3 regions of the Thioalkalivibrio sp. ARh3 genome follow, and region 3 is predicted to be linked to each of the others. Evidence: predicted binding sites of a transcription regulator. Region 3 holds the regulator's gene; each other region holds the start of a gene.
The links. Region 3 encodes FliA, which starts transcription of late flagellar genes. Its sites were predicted from a motif close to GCTAAAGTTNNNNNNNNNNCNGCCGATA; they were not measured.
Positions count from the first base shown of each region.

Region 1: a site for FliA is predicted at 2,920-2,947, ahead of C995_RS0106200 (methyl-accepting chemotaxis protein). Genes of this name have one in related genera too.
Region 2: a site for FliA is predicted at 1,326-1,353, ahead of C995_RS0104270 (YjfB family protein). Genes of this name have one in related genera too.

Region 1 covers NZ_KB897948.1:293,671-298,519, forward strand. Annotated here, with positions in the region: gene C995_RS0106195 (amidohydrolase family protein) at 5-874, shown strand; gene C995_RS0106200 (methyl-accepting chemotaxis protein) at 938-2,848, opposite strand; gene C995_RS0106205 (DASS family sodium-coupled anion symporter) at 2,984-4,513, opposite strand; gene C995_RS0106210 (superoxide dismutase) at 4,671-4,849, shown strand, end outside.
Region 2 covers NZ_KB897947.1:895,702-900,550, reverse strand. Annotated here, with positions in the region: gene rsxG (electron transport complex subunit RsxG) at 1-240, shown strand, start outside; gene C995_RS0104275 (electron transport complex subunit E) at 267-959, shown strand; gene C995_RS0104270 (YjfB family protein) at 1,037-1,249, opposite strand; gene C995_RS0104265 (class I SAM-dependent methyltransferase) at 1,380-1,982, opposite strand; gene folE (GTP cyclohydrolase I FolE) at 2,226-2,879, opposite strand; gene C995_RS0104255 (DUF3429 domain-containing protein) at 2,909-3,724, opposite strand; gene C995_RS0104250 (glutathione peroxidase) at 3,721-4,179, opposite strand; gene C995_RS0104245 (NAD(P)/FAD-dependent oxidoreductase) at 4,427-4,849, shown strand, end outside.
Region 3 covers NZ_KB897949.1:131,810-136,658, reverse strand. Annotated here, with positions in the region: gene flhA (flagellar biosynthesis protein FlhA) at 1-645, shown strand, start outside; partial or broken gene flhF (flagellar biosynthesis protein FlhF) at 724-1,795, shown strand; gene C995_RS0107580 (MinD/ParA family protein) at 1,955-2,779, shown strand; gene C995_RS0107575 (RNA polymerase sigma factor FliA) at 2,776-3,537, shown strand; gene cheY (chemotaxis response regulator CheY) at 3,597-3,977, shown strand; gene C995_RS0107565 (protein phosphatase CheZ) at 4,081-4,849, shown strand, end outside.

The DNA.
Region 1 (4,849 bases), on a different contig from region 3:
CTGGATGGCCGCCCTGAATCGCCCTCGAAGACTGCTTCGCATTTTTATTCTGCCAGCGACTGCCCTGCTGCTGGGCTCACTGGTGGGAGGCGCCGCCGCCCAGACGCTCGACCCCCTGTTCGATGCCCATCTGCACTATCGCGACCGACAGATGGAACAGTTCCCGCCGGAGTCCGTCGCACGCACGCTGGAGGAGAACTCGATCCAGTCCGCGATCGTGATGGCCCCGCGCTCGCAATTGATCGAGGCGCTGGAGCCAAAGGCCAATACGCGCATCGTCCCGTTTCTCGAGATCTCCCAGCGCCTGGGACGCAAGATGGACTGGATGTACGAGGACGGCCTGCGGGAACAGGTCGAGACCATACTCGACCGAAGCCGCGTCCAGTGGCGCGGGATCGGGGAATTGCACATCCAGGCCGACGACCGTTTTGCGCGCGGCTTCGAGGACCTGCTGGACCTGGCGGTCGAGCGCGATCTATGGATCGTGATCCATGGCGACCCGGCCGTGATCGACCATGCCTACGCCATCCAGCCCGAGGTACGCATCCTCTGGGCGCACGCCGGTTCCTATGCCTACCCCCCTCTCATTCGTGATTACCTGGAACGGCACCCGCACATGGTCATGGATGTCTCCATGCGCAATCCGCGCATCAACCCGGGCGGCATCATCGACCACGACTGGTTCGAACTGTTCCTCGACTATCCGGATCGTTTCCTGATCGGCAACGACACCTTCAGCCTGGCCCGCTGGGAACACTTCACGGTGCTGAAGGACAGCACCCGGGCCTGGCTCGAGCAGCTACCCGCGAACGTTCAGCGCATGATCGCCCGGGAGAACGGCGAGCGCCTGTTTCCGCCCACCGAGAGCCAGTAAGCCGGCCACAAAAAAGCCCGGGACCGTCTCCGGACCCGGGCTTGGCATCAACTGGCTCGGGGCTTACACCTTGAACTGCCCCACCCGCTGCTGCTGCTCGGAGGCCAGCTTGGACAGCTCCTCCGAGGCATTGCGGATCTGTTCCGATCCAGCCGCGGTCTGATCCAGCACCTCGGTCACGTTGGCGACGTTGCGGTTGATCTCCTCGGCCACCGTCGACTGCTCCTCGGCGGCACTGGCGATCTGCGTGTTCATGTCGCTGATGCGCGTGACCGACTGGGTGATCGCGGTCAGCGATTCGCCCGCCAGGTTGACCTGCTCCACGCTCTGGTGCGCCTTGGAACGGCCGTCTTCCATCGCCTGCACCGCCTCGCGGGTGCCGCTTTGCACACGCTCGATCATCTGCTGGATCTCGTGGGTGGAGTCCTGCGTGCGGCTGGCCAGGGTCCGGACCTCGTCGGCGACCACTGCGAAACCGCGGCCCTGTTCGCCCGCACGCGCCGCCTCGATAGCCGCGTTCAGCGCCAGCAGGTTGGTCTGGTCGGCGATATCGCCGATCACTTCCAGGACCTTGTTGATCTCCTCGGCATCCTGAGACAGGCGGCTCACCACCTCGGCAGCACCATCGACCTGCTGCGACAGGGTGTTGATCGCGGCCACGGTCCGCTGCACGACCTGCTGGCCCTCGCTGGCGTCCTGGTCGGTGTTCTGCGCCGCGGCGGCGGCATCCGCCGCATTTCGGGCCACTTCCTGCACCGTGGCCGTCATCTCGTTCATCGCCGTCGCCACCTGGTCGATTTCGGACTTCTGGCGGCGGACCTGCTCGTTGGTCTCCTCGCTGGTCGCGGACAGCTCGTTCGCCGCGGCGGCGACCTGGTCGCCCCCGGCCGCGACACTCGCCACCAGACCGCGAATCTGTTCGACGAAGTTGTTGAACGCCTCCGCCAGTTCTCCAAGCTCGTTGCGCCCGGAGACCTCCAGCTTGCGGGTCAGGTCACCGCCGCCACCCGCGATATCGTTCAGGCGGACCACCGTGCGATTCAACGGACGCACGATGCTGCGGGTCAGCAACCAGGCCAGGAGCGCGCCGAGGGCCACAGCAACGACTCCGACCGCGACCACGGTCCCAGTCGCGTTGCGCGCCATGGCCACATAGGCACTGCGGTCCACCATGACCTCGAGCACGCCGACCACATCACCGGAGAAGTCCGTCACGGGGCGGCCGACTACGGCCATCGGGGTGCCTTCATAGGTCACGTTGCGCACAAGTTCCTCGCCCTCCATGACCTCGCGCATCTCGGCATCGCTGAAGGTGGAGTCACCGCTGATGGTGCCGCCGAAACGGCTGAACGAACGACCATCACGCAGGTAGAGGGCGACCGGCGAATCCGTTTCGTCGGTGAATTCCTCAAAGAAGCTGTCGCCAAACGACAGCCCGAATTCCACGGAGCCGACGTGTTCACCATTGTGTTCGATCGGCACAACCCCGCGGATCCCGAGACCCGCCACGCCTTCTTCCAGCCCCGAGATCGCGGTGCGCTTGTCGTTCGTGTCGACCACGGTCTGCCGGAAGTCCGACAGGTCATCCCCGTAATTGTCGGGGGAGTGAACGCGCAGGAACGAGGTCGCCGGCGGGGTGTGGAACTGATACTGAGCCACGCCATAGTGCTCGCTGAGCGAGTCGAAACTGGGCACGACCATCTCGGCCAGACGCTCGCGATCCCCCGCCCCCATGGCCTCCTGCACGTCAGGGATCTTCGCCACGGTCTCCGCCATCGCGGTCGCACGAGCGGACTCCTGGTCCAGCCGCCCGACGAGCTGCGCGGCCAGATCGCTCAGCTCGCGCTGTTCGGCGCGATCGGCCATGGTGCCAAGACTGTTCATCACGACGACGAGTGTCAGGATCACGGCCAGCAGTACCACCGCGATGATCCCGACCATCAACCGGACACCGATTCGGATGTTGTCGAACATAATTGACGATTCTCCCCCAGGTTAAGGCTTTGCAGACGCGCGGCATCCTTGCTGCGGCAATTCACAGACAGTAGCGGCCGCGAAGCTTAAAGCTTGAGGGAGATCACAGAAAGCCAAGCGCCCGAGCGGGGCACCCTACCCGCGCATCAGGACGAACTCGGCGAAGGCATAGACAGCAAGCGTGATCAGGACAATCGCCACCAGCGACAGCAGCGCTCCTCCACGCACCATGTCCAGCACCCGCAGGCGGTTGCTGGCGAACACGATCGCATTGGGCGGGGTGGCAACTGGCAGCATGAAGGCCACGGAAGCGGCAAAAGCGACGGGTATCGCGAGGAGCACGACCGGGATGTCCATGCGCATGGCCAGCGCGACCACCAGCGGCAACAGCGTCGCGGCAGTCGCCGTATTGCTCGTGACATGCGACAACAGCATGGTTATCACCACGACCCCGGAGATAATCAGGACCAGCGGCCACGCCTGAGCGGCGGCTAGCCCCTCTGCGGCCAGTTCCGCCAGACCGCTCGCCTCGATGGCCGAGCCCAGGCTGAGCCCACCCCCGACCAGCAGCAGGACCCCCCAGGGGAGCTCGCGCGTGTTGTCCCAGGCCAGGAGCCGGCGCTGATCCGCCGCACCCGAGGGCAGCAGGAACAACAACCCGGCCCCCAGGATCGCAATGCCGGCATCGGTCAGGTGGACCGGCAGGACGCCCTCCAGGAACGGCCGCGACAGCCACGCCAGCGCCACCAGCAGGAAGACCCCCGCGACCCGGTACTCGGCTCGGGACCATGCCCCGATCTCGGCACGCTGCCGGTCCATCATCGCCTGCAACCCTTGCAGGCGCACGCGATGTACCGGGAAGACCCAGCGCGTCAGCAGCCACCAGGCCAGCAGCAGCAACAGGGTGGCGAGGGGCAGGCCCAGCATCATCCACTGCATGAAGCCGATCTCGATGCCATGCCGGTCGCCCAGATAGGCTGCAGTCAGTGCATTCGGCGGAGAGCCAATAATCGTCGCCATGCCCCCGATATTGGCGGCAAAGGCGATCCCCAGCAGTAGTGCGAGCGCGGGCCGGCGCGACTCGGGGCCGCCCCGGCCTCCCGCGATCTGCGTATCCCGATCCATCAGCGCCAGAACGGACAGGGCAATCGGCAGCATCAGCGCGGCGGTCGCCGTATTGCTGACCCACATCGACAAGCCCGCGGTGGCCAGCATGAAGGCCCCCACGAGGAGATGCAGGCGGTCCCCCGCCCGGCTGACGATCGCGAGCGCAATGCGCTGGTGGAGCCCCCAGCGCTGCACCGCCAGCGCGATCGCAAAGCCCCCCATGAACAGGAAGATGATGGGATTGGCATAGGGTGCGGTCGCCGCGTCCATGGGCACCACGCCCAGCAGTGGCAACAGGGCAATCGGCAGCAGCGCCGTAACGGGCAGGGGCAGGGCCTCGCTGATCCACCAGGTGGCCATGAACAGGGTCAGGCCCAGCACCCACCAGGCCTCGCGCCCGATGCCCTCCGGAGGCGGAAACAGCAGGAACGCCAGCATCAGGAGCGGGCCTAGGAACAACCCCACGCGCCCGCGCCAGCGGTAGGCACTGCGAGAGGCGTTCGTACCAGACTCCGGGGGATCGGCACTGGATTGTCGATCCGCATCGTGCGCGGGCATACCCTTGCTCCTTCACGATTCCATCGAACGAAAACCAAGCCGCGCCATCGGACATTGCATCCCCCGGACAACGTGACTATCGTTGACGGGTTCACTGGCTCGGCCATCGATGGTCGGCCAGCCGCAGTCTCGCATGTTTTCTTACAAGGAGTCTTTCATGGCCTACGAACTGCCCGATCTGCCCTATGCCAAGAACGCGCTGGAGCCGCACATCTCCGCCGAGACGCTGGAATACCACCACGACAAGCACCACGCGACCTACGTAACGAAGCTGAACGGCCTCCTGCCGGGCTCCGAATTCGAAAATGCCTCGCTCGAAGAGATCATCAAAAAGGC
Region 2 (4,849 bases), on a different contig from region 3:
TCCGACTGGATCCACGGCTTCGAGGGCCGCTCGCTCAACGACCCCGAGCCCGACAACTGGGCCGTGCGCCGCGATGGCGGCGTGTTCGACCAGTTCACCGGGGCCACCATTACCCCGCGTGCGGTGGTTCGCGCCGTACGCCGCACACTGGAATACTTCGACGACTACCGCGACGACCTGCTCGCGAGCGCGCCGAAGGAAGACGCAGGCGCGATGGTCGAACCCATAGGGAAAGACTGATCCATGTACACGGAACAGGACGACCGATGAACCCGACCCTGACCGATATCATTCGCGACGGCCTGTGGAACAACAACCCGGGCCTGGTCCAGCTGCTCGGCCTGTGCCCGCTGCTGGCAATCTCCGGGACCATGGTCAATGCCATCGGGCTGGGCATCGCGACCACCCTGACGCTGCTGCTGTCGAATGTGCTGGTCTCGACCATCCGCCGCCACGCCCGCCCGGAGATCCGCATCCCGGTCTACGTGCTGATCATCGCCTCCATCGTGACCGCAATCGAACTGGCGATGAATGCCTGGTTCCACGGCCTGTTCCTGATCCTCGGTATCTTCATCCCGCTGATCGTGACCAACTGCGCGATCATCGGCCGCGCGGAGGCCTTCGCCTCGCGCAACTCGGTCCCGCGCGCCGCGCTGGACGGGCTGATGATGGGCCTGGGCTTTACCGGTGTACTGATCGCGCTAGGCGCGCTGCGCGAGATCCTCGGCCAGGGTACGCTGATGGACAACGCCCACCTGCTGTTCGGCGAGTGGGGCCATAACCTGACCATCCAGATCTACCCATCCGAGCACGGCTTCCTGCTCGCCCTGCTCCCGCCGGGCGCGTTCATGGCCATGGGCCTGCTGATCGCCGCCAAGAACTGGATCGACCAGCACACGGCGACCGAGCCGGAACCCACTACGGACGAATCCCGCGCCGAGGCCTCCGAAACCGCCTGATCCCGCGCATCACGCAGAACCCATAACGAAAAACGCCCCGCCGGGGAAATCCGGCGGGGCGGCGACCGTATGGGCGATCAGGCCTTCGTATCGACGTGATTGCCCACGTGGTCGGGCAGGCCCTGGGAGGTCGCCTGCATCTCGCTGATGTTCGGCATGGCCTGCAACAGGCCCTGTGCCGCCATCTCTTCCGATTCCATGGCCTTCTTCTGCACCGCGACGTCCTTTTGCGCGGCAATATTCTGCTGGCTCATCTGCGTGGCCTGGCTGGCAATCGCACTGGCATCCATCGTTCACTCCTGATTCGAATGTGGAGCCGGCCCGCCGGGCATTCGCGATGCGATTTCGGGCCTGACTCCCCTGAAGTGACGACCAGACGCGCGCAGACTTTAGGGTCCGCTGAAAATTTTTTTGACTGCCTCAGCCAGCGTCCCGCGGCAAGCGGGGATGGGCCGCGAACCGCCGCATGACCCCGCGCGCCTCGCGGTCCTCTGCCTCGATCACGAACCCGGCGCGCTCCACCGCCGCCTCGGTGTCGCGGTTCGGGTGGCAGCCGCCGGTCACGCAGGTCCAGGCCGGCTGCACCTGATCCTGCACCCAGGCCAGGCTCGGGCGCCGGTGCCGCACGTGCTCGAGCATGCGCAACTGACCCTCGGCGTGCAACACACGGCGGATCTCCCCCAGTCCCCGGTCCGGATCCTGAACCGAACAGAACACCAGCCCCGAGACGACCGTGTCGAACTGCGCATCGGCAAAGGGCAATGCCTCGGCCCGCGCGACCACAAACAAGGCTTCGGGGACGCGCTTGCGCGCCCGACGCAGGGCCGCCAGATCCGGATCAAGCGCAACGACCTGCGCCGCGTCCGGATAAAGAGGGACATTGCGCCCTGTGCCGCAACCGATCTCGAGCACGCCTCCACGCACCCCCGCGACGAGACGCCGGCGCCAGCCCCGGAACCCAAGCGCGTCCGCCAGCCCCATCAGGGCGTCATAAAGCCAGGGAATCTGTTCCACTCCGCGCATAAGAATCATTGTACGCGGCGCAAAATGTGAACGCGTTGACGTGATACCCGGATCCGAACGGAACCTGTGCATCACACCCCTGTCCATGGAGGCAAGAGCGGATAGAGCGGTTCCTGGCAACGGAAGCCGCAGGTCCGCCGTTCAGACTAGAAGACTCCATCACACGGTTGTCTGAACGTTCGGCCCGGACTCCCACCGGGCCATTTTTTTGCCCGTGTTCCGGGCAAATGCAGCCGGCGGGGTTCAGTCGCGGGAGCTGTGGATCAGATTCAGGAACTCGCGGCGGGTGCGCGCATCCTCGCGGAAGGCACCCAGCATCACCGAGGTCGCCATCGACGAGTGCTGCTTTTCCACCCCGCGCATGGTCATGCACATGTGCTTGGCATCCACCACTACACCCACACCCTTGGCATTGGTGACCTGCATCAGGGCCTCGGCAATCTGTCGCGTCAGGTTTTCCTGGATCTGCAGACGCGCGGCGTACATATCGACAATCCGCGCAATCTTGGACAACCCGATCACCTTGCCATTGGGCAGATAGGCGACATGCACCTTGCCGATGATCGGCAGCAGATGATGCTCGCACAGCGAATACAGCTCGATGTCGCGCAGCAGCACCATCTCGTCATTGTCGGAACTGAACAACGCCCCATTGACGATGGTGTCGAGGTCCTGGTGATACCCGCGGGTCAAGTACTGCATCGCCTTGGCCGCCCGCATCGGCGTATCCAGCAGGCCCTCCCGGTTCGGGTCTTCGTTCAGGCCGGCGAGGATCTCGCGGTAATGACGGGCCAGCGCTTCGGGGGCCGGCAGCGGACGCCCGTCGGCACTGCTGGCCTCGGGCTCATCCACGGTTCGGGGATCTGCTTGCATGGATAGGTCCTTGTTGTGTGCCATCTTCGGCGTTCCTTGGGGGCGCAGGCGTGTCAGCCCGCCATAATAACGGCCAGTCCGGAGGCCAGCGACACGATGGCCCCCGCTGTCAGCGCCATGCGCAGACCCATATAGCCGCGCGGCAGACACCTGCCGCGCAGGCTCAGGCGATCCACCCAGAGCACGCCCAGAAACAGGGCGGCCAGGGTCATCAGCGCCTCGGGCAGGGGCTGCAGCAACGCCAGCCAGGCAAGGATCGCCGGTACCACCGCCCACACGGGTGCCGACAGGGGCCCCACCCGGTGGCCGCGATCCGCCAGATAAAGCCCCCAGTGGATGGCCCCCAGGAACGACAGGATCACCGCACCATAAAACGCCAGGGCCTCCAGCGCGAAAACCTGCCATTCCGGCTGGGCCATCCAGGCGCCGAAGCCCAGCGCCACAAAGGGGATCAGACCACCGTATCCAAGCACCTGGAGCACCGGCGCCGAACCTTCCGCGGCCTGCTGCGATGACGGTACCGCTTCGGCCACGCCATGCCGCCCCCGGCTGGCGCCGGCCGTGACCGCCCGCGCGCCCAGATACTCGCGCAACTCGGGGAGCCCTCCGACCGGCCCGTCCCGCGCCACGAAAAACGGCAGCACATCGGCCCCTGTCGCCTGCTGCAGGACGTGGAACTGCTCGCGGTTGTGCGCGGATCCCATCCCCCACTCCAGACGCACCCATTGACCGGGCAGCATCGCATCCAGCAGGGCCTCGGCCTCGCGCACGTCGGACAACCCGGAGGTGATCGCCACGACCTCGTGCTCCTCCAGTGCCTCGCGTAGCTCCCTGGGCCAGCTGCTCATGCCCTGTGCGGTGTCGTTCATAGCGCGGCCTCAATCGCGGCGCGCAGGCGCCGGTCCTCGGGTGTCACTCGCGTGCCGAACGAGGCCAGCACCTCGCCGTCACGCCCGATCAGGTACTTGTGAAAATTCCAGGACGGAAACTCGCCGGCGGCCGTCCCCAGGTAGTGATAAAGCGTGCCGGGCACCGCGTGACGCCGCGAGGCGTGCACCTTCTCGTACATCGGGAACTGGATCCCGTAATTGGACCGGCAGAACTCGGCGATATCCGCCTCGTCCTCGTACTCCTGCCCGGCAAAGTCACCGGAGGGGAAACCGACCACGTGGAACCCCCGATCCCGCAGCTCTGCATCCAGCGCCTCCAGACCCTCGTACTGAGGCGTAAAGCCACACTGGCTGGCCGTATTGACCACCAGCAGCACCTGCCCGGCATGGCGATCGCAAAGGCGCACCGGCTCCGAGGCCGCCAATGGGCGCAGCTCGAAGTCCAGACTGGCGGGGCATGACGCCCCAGCCTCGCCCGCCGCCACGTGGGACCACACACCAGCCCAGACCAGCAACACCACTCCCAGCAACCGACTACCTGAACGCATCGTCACACCCTCCACGTCCGGGGCCCTTGAGCCCCACCGTACGCACTAATCAGGACCGCCACCATTTACAGGCATTGTACAGGTACTGTATAAGGTGTACATCACCCCCCTTGAACGAACCGGAGTCGCCGCCATGAGTACCTCTCGCATCGCCGTAATCGGCGGCGGCATCGCCGGGCTGGCCAGCAGCTGGATCCTGCAGTCGCGCCACCCGGTATGCCTGTTCGAGGCGGCCCCGGAACTGGGAGGCCACGCGCACACCATCGAGGTATCCGATCCCGAGGGCCCTGCCCGGATCGACACCGGTTTCGTGGTGTACAACGAGCGCAACTATCCGCTGCTGACCCGGCTGTTCAGCGACCTGGACGTGCCAACCCAGCCCACTGACATGTCGTTCTCCTGTTCCCGCCAGCCCCATGGTGTGGAGTACGCCGGCAGCGACCTGAACACCCTGTTCGCCCAGCGGCGCAACCTTCTCAGCCCCCGTTTTCTGCGCATGGGAGCCGACATCCTCCGCTTCAACCGCCTGGGCCACCGGCTGTTCGAGCGCGGCGAG
Region 3 (4,849 bases):
CAGGTGTTCCGCGAGAACGCGCATCGCCTGATTGGTCACGAAGAGGCGCAGCATCTGCTGGACCAGCTGGCACGGCACTCGCCGAAGCTGGTCGAGAACCTGGTGCCGAAGACGCTCTCGCTGTCGGTGATCCTGAAGGTGCTGCAGAACCTGCTCGCCGAGCAGGTCTCGATCCGCGATCTGCGCACGATCGCCGAAACCCTGGCAGAGGAGGGTGTGAAGAGTCAGGATCCCGGCGTTTTGACCGCGGCAGTCCGGGTGGCGCTGTCGCGCTCGATCGTGCAGGACCTTGTGGGGCCGGACGAGGAGCTGCCTTTGATCGCGCTGGACCCATCGTTGGAACAGCTCTTGCATAAGTCCCTGCAGGGCAGCAATGGCGAGACCGTGGGATTGGAGCCGGGCCTGGCTGAACGCCTGCAGCGTTCGGTGTCGGAGGCGGCGCAGCGTCAGGAGGCCAGCGGCCAGCCGGCCATCCTGGTGGTGGCCCCGGAGATCCGCTCCTGGATTGCCGGATGGCTGCGCGGGGCGGTGCGCAACCTGGCGGTGCTGGCCTTTACCGAGATCCCCGACAATCGGCGGATCCGTGTGGTAGCCACGGTGGGTCAGGAAGACTCGGCCCGCCAGGCAGCCCCCACGAGTGCCTGAGACGAACAGTAGCGATCGGATCCGCCAGGGCGGAACGGGAGAACAGCGATGAATGTGAGACGGTATCGGGCCCGCGACATGCGCGACGCGATGCGCCAGGTGCGCGAGCAGCAGGGCGAAGATGCGGTAATCCTGTCCAGCCGTCGGGTCGACGGCTGGCTGGAGGTGGTTGCCGCTCTCGAGGATGGCGATGCCGGGGTCTCCGAACGCGAACAGCAGGCCGCCGTGAACGCGGTCCAGGCACCACGCGAGGAGCCGGTGGCCGCGTCGCGCCCGAGCAGCGCCTCGGCCTGGCCCGCGGATCCGGAGCTGGCCGCGATGCGGCAGGAGCTGCGGGATCTGCGCAGCCTGCTTACCCGTCAGCACAGCGACAACGAGGCGGCGCAATGGGCGGCGCGTCATCCGCTGGCGGCGGAGTGCAAGGCGCGCTTGATGGACCGGGGTTTCAGCGAGGCACTGGCGCGCAGCCTGGCGGGCAGCATCCTCGATGACAGTACCGTAGAGCAGGCCTGGGAGCGCCTGCGTGCACGCCTGTCGGGCGCAATTGCCACGCGCCATCCCGATATCCTCGACGAAGGGGGCGTGCTGGCACTGGTGGGGCCTACGGGCGTGGGCAAGACCACCACGCTTGCGCGGATTGCGTTGCGCCAGATCCGCCGCATGGGGCCGGATTCGGTTACGCTGGTCACCCTGGATGCGCAGCGCATTGGTGCGACACGCCAGCTGCAGGCCTTCGCGCAGATGGCAGGGGTGTCACTGCGGGTGCTGCAGGGCGCGCGCGAGTTGCGGGAGATGACCGGGCGAGCCGAGGATGGGCACCTGATTCTGGTCGACACGGCGGGGCAGGCACCTGCGGCGGTGGGCGACGAGTCGCTGTTCGCCGGCTGGCCGGACCGTATCCGGTGCGAGAGCTGGCTGGTCGTCTCCGCGACCACCCAGGCGGCGGCACTGCAAAGGGTGCTGGAGGCGTTCCGGAAGACGGAGCCATCGGCCCTGGTGCTGACCAAACTCGACGAGGCCGAACAATTGGGGGAGACGTTGTCGGTACTGCTCGACCAGCACCTTGGGCTCACGTTTGTCAGCGATGGTCAACGCATCGCGGAAGATTTCCACCGGGTGGAGACGGGGGATCTGACGCGGCGTGCGCTCGGTGAAGAAGAGCGTCCTGCGCGTGGTGCCTCGCGCGATGAACGATGGACTGATCAGACGCTCGCGGAGCTCGCCGGCACGCGCAGCCACGTGGCGTCGGCGCGCGGGACGCCGGATGGCGGGGCCCTGGAAATGATTCATCCAGTGGGGAAGGGACGCTATGCCACGCACTAATCCACCGTTGAAGGTCATCGCCGTTGCTTCCGGAAAGGGCGGTGTCGGCAAGACCAATGTCTCGGTCAACTTGTCCGTCGCACTTGCCCGGCTGGGTCGCGAGGTGATGCTGTTCGATGCCGATCTTGGGCTGGCGAACGCCGATGTGCTGCTCGGGCTGAGACCGGAGCGCACGCTGCATGACCTGGTAACCGGACAGGCGGAAGGGCTGGAGGAGATCCTGGTGGAGGGTCCCGAAGGGATCAAGGTCGTCCCTTCGGCGTCGGGGATCGCCGCGATGGCCAACCTCTCGCAGGTGGAGCACAACGGGCTGATTCATGCATTCAGCGCGTATTCGAAACCGCTGGACGTACTCGTCGTGGACACCGCAGCGGGTTTGCAGGAGTCGGTGACGACCTTCTGCCGGGCCGTCCAGGAGACCCTGGTGGTGGTCTGTGACGAACCGGCGTCGATTACCGATGCGTATGCCCTGATCAAGGTCCTGCACCGGGACCATGGTTTGCGGCGTTTCCGCCTGGTGACGAACATGGTGCAGGACCGAGCCGGAGCCGAGCGCCTGCTGCAAAAGCTCGCGACGGTTTGTGGCAACTATCTGCCGGAGGTCATCCTGGACCTGGCGGGATACATCCCGATGGACCAGAATCTGCGCACGGCCGTCCAGAAGCGGGCGCCGGTGGTGCAGCAGTATCCGGGCAGCCCGGCGGCCAAGGCCTTTACCGAGCTTGCCCGCACGGTCGATCGCTGGCCGGTGGGTCGCGGCGCCGATGGTGGCGTCGGATTCTTTGTCGAACGGATGCTGCAGAGCGCATGATGTCGCCGCGTAATCGACTACCAGGCTACGAAAGCGTCGCCGCGGCCGGCCACGAGCAGCGTGTTGCGGAGCATATCGAGCTGGTGCACCGCATCGCGCACCATCTTATGGCTCGTCTGCCTGCCTCGGTCCAGGTCGATGACCTGATCCAGGCGGGCATGATCGGTCTGCTGGAGGCCGCGCGGCAGTTCGAGGGCGGGCAGGGCGCGACCTTCGCCACCTATGCGGGGATCCGTATCCGCGGCGCGATGATCGATGAGCTGCGGCGCAGCGACTGGACGCCGCGCTCGGTGCATCGCAACAGCCGCAAGATCGCCGAGGCGATCCAGACGGTCGAGGCCCGGGAAGGGCGCGCGGCACGCGGGGTCGAGGTGGCCGAGGAGCTCGGAGTCCCGATCGACGAGTACTACACGATGCTGCAGGACCATGCCGGCGCCCATCTGTTCGCGCTGGACGATCTGGGCGGCACCGACGGCGATGCCGACCGGGTGATCGAGGGGGCGGAGGCCTCGCCCTCGCGGACGATCGAGGCCGGGGAGTTTCGCGAAGAGCTGGCCGCCGCGCTGGGTGATCTGCCCGAGCGTGAACGCCTGGTACTCTCGCTTTATTACATCGAGGAACTCAATCTGCGCGAGATCGGCGCGGTGCTGGGCGTGACCGAGTCGCGCGTCAGCCAGATCCGCAGTCAGGCCGTGATCCGGCTGCGCGCACGTCTGGGTTCCTGGCTCGAAGATGGCGAGGCTTTGCAGTTATTCTGACGGCCACGCTCTAGTACCCACATGCATAATTAATCCCGGAGTGACCTGTGGACAAGGGAATGAAAATTCTCATCGTGGACGACTTCTCCACGATGCGGCGGATCATCAAGAACCTGCTGCGTGATCTCGGCTTCAACAACACGCATGAGGCCGATGACGGCAGCACGGCCCTGCCGATGCTCCAGAACGGCGACTTCGACTTCCTGATCACTGACTGGAATATGCCCAATATGCCGGGCATCGACCTGCTGCGGGCGGTGCGCGCCGACGAGAAGCTGAAGACGATGCCGGTACTGATGGTGACGGCGGAGGCGAAGCGTGATCAGATTGTCGAGGCGGCCGAGGCGGGCGTAAACGGGTACGTGGTAAAGCCTTTTACCGCTGAAACGCTCAAGGAAAAGATCGATAAAATCTTCGAACGCATTGAATCTCAGGGGTAATCGGGGTATGGCAGGCGGGATCCTCGGGCACGAGCAAAGCCTCGGCCAGGGGGGGCAGTCCCGGTCGGTACGTCCGGGATGAGGAGCGAGCAAGGGGCTTTGGATGACAGACCAGGAACAACCGGTGGGGGATCAGCAGCTCGCACGCGCGCGCGAGCTTGTTCAGGTGCTTGAAGCAGGGGATGACGTCACGGCGCGAGCGCTGATTCAGGACCTTGCGCGTCCGTATGATCGCGAACTGTTCGACGAGCTCGGCAAGCTGACGCGTGACCTTCATGAGGCCCTGCAGAGTTTCCGTGGTGATTCGCGACTGGTCGAACTGACCCAGGCGGAGATCCCGGATGCTCGCGAGCGCCTCAATTACGTGGTCACCATGACCGAGAAAGCGGCGCATGAAACCCTGACCGCCATCGAAACGAGCCTCCCGATCGCCGAGTCCTTCAGCCAGCAGGCCGGCGAACTGACCGCCAAATGGACCCGTTTTCGCAACCGCCAGCTGTCGGTGGATGAGTTCCGCGAATTCGCGCGCGATCTGGACGAGTTCTTTGCGCAAGCCAGCCACGACACCGATGAGCTCCGGCGCCTGCTGTCGGAAGTGCTGATGGCGCAGAGCTATCAGGATATAACCGGGCAGGTGATCCGGCGGGTGATACAGCTCGTAACGGATCTCGAGGAGAACCTGGTCTCGCTGATCCGGCTGTCCAGTGGGCGCATGGAAGCGATCGAGGCCGCGGAGAAAACACTGGACGACAACGCCGATCGGCGCGAGGGCGATCGACGCGGTCACGGTCCTGCGGTGCCGAAGACTCAAGATTCCGGCCAGGATGTCGTTGAAGGACAGGACGAGGTGGACGATCTGTTGTCCAGTCTGG